2 regions of the Pandoraea commovens genome follow, and region 1 is predicted to be linked to the other one. Evidence: predicted binding sites of a transcription regulator. Region 1 holds the regulator's gene; the other holds the start of a gene.
The links. Region 1 encodes FNR, which switches genes on or off when oxygen is low (the NO sensors DNR and NnrR bind a similar motif). Its sites were predicted from a motif close to TTGATNNNNATCAA; they were not measured.
Positions count from the first base shown of each region.

Region 2: hemN (oxygen-independent coproporphyrinogen III oxidase) is a predicted target of FNR. The motif match lies at 1,344-1,357, and genes of this name have one in related genera.

Region 1 covers NZ_CP102780.1:2,489,809-2,492,896, reverse strand. The annotation lists gene scpB (SMC-Scp complex subunit ScpB) at 64-1,215, opposite strand; gene fnr (fumarate/nitrate reduction transcriptional regulator Fnr) at 1,554-2,300, shown strand; gene NTU39_RS11620 (YybH family protein) at 2,589-3,011, shown strand; gene NTU39_RS11615 (LysR family transcriptional regulator) at 3,040-3,088, opposite strand, start outside.
Region 2 covers NZ_CP102780.1:191,562-194,649, reverse strand. The annotation lists gene NTU39_RS01220 (LysR family transcriptional regulator) at 1-956, opposite strand, end outside; gene hemN (oxygen-independent coproporphyrinogen III oxidase) at 1,416-2,966, shown strand.

The sequences.
Region 1 (3,088 bases):
GCCGCGACTTCGTTCTTATCGCTAACGGCCCCGAAGGCGTGCGCGGCGCAGAGCGCCGCCGCCTCAGGTACCGGTGACGAGATTCTTGTCGTCCCCGTCGTTCTCGTCGCCATCCATCGCACCGGGCGTAGGCTGCCCGGCGGCGGCTTCGTTCGCTGCCGGGTCGACAGCGTGCGGGGAAACCTCTTGCGCCAACGACGCTGCGGGATCTGCCGCCTGCGTCGCACTTTCTTGCGCGCCTTCTTCTATATCGACGTTCTGCACATCTTGCGGCGAATCGTCGCCGACAGGAACCGCAGATTCCGATACTTCGGAAAATTCCTCGTGTTGCGCATCGGCATCGTCCTGCTCACTGACGTGCGCCGTGTCCGCGAGTTCCGCCACGTCGGGCGGATTCTCTGCCGATGCATCGGCGTCGAGCGCCACAACATCGGTCGATGCCTGCACTTCGCCTTCGGCCAGCACGGCGTCGAGCAGCGCGTCTTCCGACAGCGCGTCGTCACCGACCGGTGGCGGGCGCTGGCCTTCCGGCAGCCCCTGGGCGAGCGGCAAATCGTCGGCACGCGTTTGCGCCAGACGGGCCAGTGCCTCGGCATCGGCCACCGGCGCGTCGTCCGTAGCTTCTGCTTCGCCCTCTTCGCCCTCGGCACGCTCGCCGAATTCGATGTTCTGCTGCGCCAGCAGATCGATCTGCGCCTGCGCGGCCGGGTCTTCCAACGGCGGCAACGCATCGAGCGCGCGCAGGCCGAGGTCGTCCAGGAAGTCCTTGGTCGTCGCATACAGACCGGGGCGTCCCGGCACGTCGCGATGACCGATCACTTCGATCCAGCCACGATCCTCGAGCTGCTTGATGATCTGCGTGTTGACCGTCACACCGCGAATCTCTTCGATATCGCCACGCGTGACCGGTTGACGGTAAGCAATGATCGCCAGCGTCTCCATCACAGCGCGCGAGTACTTCGGCGGCTTCTCTGGATTGAGGCGGTCAAGGTATTCACGCATGCGTGGACGGCTCTGGAAACGCCAGCCGGTGGCCAACGCCACCAATTCCACACCTCGGCCATCCCATTGCACGCGGATTTCCTCGAGTAGCGCGCGCACCGTGTCACCAGACACGGCGTCATTGAAGAGCTTACGCAGATCGCCGACCTTGAGCGGCTCCTGCGCGCAAATCAACGCGGTCTCGAGGACGAGTTTCGCCTCTTGGGTATTCATGTGCGACTAAGCAGACCGGGGGCTTGGCAACCCGGTATCAGGAATAAATGGATGCTTGGAACCAGAAAACGGTCGTCGATGGAAGACTACCGTTTCGCATAAGCGCGCGCCCTATTGTGTTCGGTCGTAGTGACGGCGGCGCGACCAGAATGCTTCGAAACGACCTGCCGGGAAAACGCCCAGGCCGATAGTGCGGCAAGACGGACGTCCGGTATGTGCGCAATTATTACTGAAACATCCACGCCCGTAAAGCGCCGTCACAAACCTTAGCGTCCCGACTGTCGAAACGACGGGTCGACGCCTCATGGTAAACTCTCGGAATAACTTCAGGGGCCTCCATGACCACCGACATCGGTCGCATTCCCGGCAACCCCATTCCGGTTGCCCAGCCTCGTTGTTCCACATGCTCGCTAGGGCAGTTCTGCCTGCCCGTCGGCATCCCTGAGCCGGAGCTGGAACGACTGGACGCACTCGTGAGCGAGCGCCGCCGCCTCAAAAAGGGCGAAGTGCTCTATCACGCCAACGATGATCTCACCGCCGTCTACGGCATTCGCTTCGGGTCGCTCAAAAGCTGCGTCACGGCCCCCGACGGCCGCGAACAGGTCGTCGGCTTCCACCTTCAGGGCGAACTGATCGGCCTCGACGCCGTGGCCGACAACCATCACCCAACCACTGCCGTGGCGCTCGAAGACAGCGAACTGTGCATCGCCCGCTTCGGCGAGCTTGAGACGCTTTCGCGCCAGGTGCCGTCGCTGCAACGCCAGTTGCATCGTCTGATGAGCCAGGAAATCCGCAACGAGCACCAGCAACTGCTCGCCCTGGGGACGATGCGCGCCGAGGAGCGCCTGGCGGTCTTCCTACTGAATCTCTCCGAGCGCCTGTCCGCCCGGGGTTACGCTGCCAACGAGTTCGTGCTGCGCATGAGCCGTGAGGAAATCGGCAGCTTCCTGGGTCTCAAACTGGAGACGGTCAGCCGCCTGTTCTCGCGTTTCGCGCAGAACGGGATGATCGAAATCCGTCAACGCCACGTCAAGATCATCGACGGCGTCGCCCTGCGCGAACTCGCCGGCGTGCATCACTGCTGATCCGGCTGTCGGGGGTGCGGAGCGCCCCCGCTCATACATCCCCACAGAACTGAGCGCCGCGACTTTCTCGCGTTGCCGATTTGTCGCCAATTCGCGACTACTCCATTACCGATAAGCTACCGGCGCGGCCCTCCCGGCGCCTTGCGCCAGATCAAAAGGAACGACGTTCGACAAGCCCCGGCAAACGCTCCATAATCGGCGCGTTCGCTGCCCCGCCTGTCGGTCGAGGGCGACCACGCATACGACACGCGCTTGTCTCCGATGGAGGACGCCGTTATGCCCGCTGCCATATTTCTCAGTCCGGAAGACGCCGAACACGCGTTCTACGAAGCGCTGCGCGCCGGCGATACGGACTTGCTGATGGATGTCTGGTCGGAAGACGAGGAAGTCGTGTGCATTCACCCTGCGGGACCACGGCACGTCGGCCCGGCGGCGGTCAGAGCAAGCTGGCAGGAGGTCCTCGCCAAAGGCGGCTTACAGGTGATAGCGAATCAACTTCAAGTGGCGCACAACCCGTTGTGCGCCGTTCGCAACGTTCTTGAGCAGATTCAGGTCGAGAGTCAGCCGGAAGCGCGCTTCGCGTTCGTGCTCGCCACGAACGTCTATTTGAAAGAAGCTGACGGTTGGCGTCTGGTACTGCATCATGCCAGCCCTGCCATCGGCCACGAGGACACCGGGTCGCAGATGCCGAGGACGCATCGGCTCCATTGAGTGGGCCTGAATCAGCCTTCGTCGGACCTTAATCCACCGCCGTCGGCCACTGCGCCTCCCAGTACGGCACCGGGCTG
Region 2 (3,088 bases), 2.3 Mb from region 1:
ATCTGAATTTCGGTGGCGGGAGCCGACATCTTGGGCGGCACCCAGCGCTCGGCGGCCGAAATACCTTCGTTCTGGCGGAAGTACTCGACCGTCAGATCGATGAAGCCACGCGTCTTTGCCGACAGGTACTTGCGGCTCGGGTAGACGAGCGAGACGTCGATGGGCGTCTGCGAATAGTTGCGCATCAGCGCCACGAGATCGCCGTCGCGCACATCGTTACCCACCAGATACGACGGCAGGAACGCAATCCCATGCCCCAGCAACACCGACTGACGCAGCAGCGCCGTGTTGTTGCAGATGAGCTTGTTCTGCACGCGCACACGCACCTCGCCGTCCGGCCCGGCGAACACACGGTCGTCGCTCCAGAACTCGCTGGGCAAGCCCAGCACGCCGTGCTCGCCCAGCTCTTGCGGCGTGACCGGCTCGCCATGTTCGGCGATATAAGCGGGCGAAGCGCACAGCATCACACGCGTCTCCGCGAGCACACGCGAAATCAGGCTTTCGCTGTTGATCATGCGCGTGAGCAGAATGCCGCAGTCGTAACCTTCTTCGACCAGGTCGACGGCCCTGTCGGTCAGCGTAAGATCGACCACGACCTTCGGGTGCAGCTCCTGATACTTCTTGACCAGCGGTGCAAGGTTGCGCACCCCGAACGATACGGGCGCCACGACCTTCAAAGTGCCTTTGGGGTCGCGTGACGCACTGGAGATGAGGGCATCGGCCTCGTCGACTTCGTCGATGATCTGCCGGCAGCGTTCGAGATACACCTGCCCGGCGCCGGTCAGCGACAGGCTGCGGGTGGTGCGGTTGAGCAAGCGAACGCCGAGGTGCGATTCGAGTTCTGCGACGTGCCGCGTGACCACAGCGGCGGACAGATCCATCTGGGCGGCCGTACGGGCGAAACTCCCGTTATCGGCCACTTTGACGAAAACGCGCATCGATTGCAGACGGTCCATGTTGTTTCCAATCGTGATGTGCCGCGTCGTTCCGGCAGAAGCGCATATGGGCGTATGCGCGTATGGGCAGACCGGCGAGCTGCCAGCACTGCGGATACCTGGGGAAACTCGCTAAAACCCGCGGGCACCGGTCGGACCGCCGCCCCGGCGGTTCCGGGGCGAGCCTCGCGCGTGCCGCCAGGGCTGTCGACACGGCGGGGACTTCAATAAGGCGCTAGCTTACCGTAGACGACAAAAAATTGCCTGCCGCGGCAATGATTTCGGTGCACGTCAGGCGTGCCGCGTGCGCACCGCGACGCAAGAATCCACTTCCAATGCGGCAATTTGCGCAATGACGTCCCGCATTGCAGGCGTCTCACGCGGCTGGCATGCCGCCGACAGGGGTGTTTGACGCAGGTCACGGCGCGCGGTTCTCGGCAGGACTACAGTCGAATATCTCCTACTGTTACGCGCCTCGTCATGAACCCATTTCCCATTTTGTCGACGCCCTGCGCCAGCGCCCCTGACGATCCGCATGTCGGCAAACCGTGCCCGGGCTGCACATCCCGCGGTTTGGGAGAGGATCCCGGACACTCTCGCTGCCAGTCCCGCGCAGCGGCATCTTCCCGCACGGCGTCGCCGTCTCCGGCATCGGCCAGTCCCGTTCAGTTCGACGCACGTCTGCTCGGTCGTTACGACGTGAACGGACCGCGCTACACCTCGTATCCGACCGCGCTGCAATTCCGCGACGATTTCGGTGTCGGCGACTACGCCCGCGCCGCCGCGCAATCCAAGCGCACCGGCCGCCCGGTCTCGCTGTATCTGCACGTGCCGTTTTGCGACACGGTGTGCTTCTACTGCGCGTGCACCAAGATCGTGACGAACAATCGCTCACACGCAGAAGCCTACGTGGCACGACTTCACGCGGAAATCACGCGTCAGGCGTCGTTGCTCGGCGCGGGCCGCACGCTCGCACAGATGCACTGGGGCGGCGGCACCCCGACGTTCCTCTCACTGGAACAGATCGCCTCGCTCGTCGACGCGATCAGCCGTCACTTCGTGATGACGCCCGACGACAGCGCCGAATACGCCATCGAGATCGATCCGCGCAGCGCGGGACCGGCGTCGATTCGTGCGCTACGTGCCCTCGGCTTCAACCGGCTCTCCATCGGCGTGCAGGACTTCGATCCGCGTGTTCAGGAGGCGATTCACCGCGTGCAACCGCGCGCGCTCGTCGAAGCGACGTTGGACGCGGCACGCAAGTGCGGCTTCAAGTCGGTCAATTTCGATCTGATCTACGGCCTGCCGCATCAGACGACCGCCTCCTTCTCGAACACGCTCGATGCTGTCATCGAGATGGCCCCGGAGCGTTTGTCGGTCTTCAGCTACGCGCATCTGCCCGAGCAATTCAAGATGCAGCGCTGTCTGCCCGACGCGCTGCCCGATGGCCCCGAAAAGCTCGCGCTGCTGCAAACGATCATCGCGCGGCTGACGGCCGCCGGTTACGTCTACATCGGCATGGATCACTTCGCGCGCCCCGACGACGAACTCGCGCTCGCGCAAGCGGCCGGTACGCTGCATCGCAACTTCCAGGGTTACAGCACGCGCGCCGATTGCGATCTCATCGGTGTGGGCATGTCGGCCATCGGTCGTGTGGGCGACAGCTATGCACAGAATGCCAAGACGCTCAAAACTTATTACGACGCCATCGACGCAGGCGGTCTCGCGATTGCGCGCGGCGTGCAACTCGATCGGGACGACCACATCCGACGCGATGTCATCTCGCGACTCATGTGTCATATGACGCTTGATTTCAGTGCGATCGAAGACGCTCACGACATCGACTTCGTCGCTTACTTCGCGACCGAACTCGGCGAGCTGGCCGATCTCGCAGCAGACGGGCTCGTGGCCATCGACGCGCACGGATTGCGCGTGCTGCCTGCCGGACGCCTGCTCGTGCGTGTGGTGGCGCAAGTGTTCGACGGCTACCGCCGCAGCGCCGCCAATGCGCGGTGCGCCAAGGTCATGTGACGTCGACAGAACGCAGGCGCAGGGTCACCAAAGCCGTCGCATGAAAACAAAACGCCCGGTGGGATCTCCACCGGGCGCTTTTCATTCTCGACGGCATCGAAGGGTGATCGATGCCGCGTTCG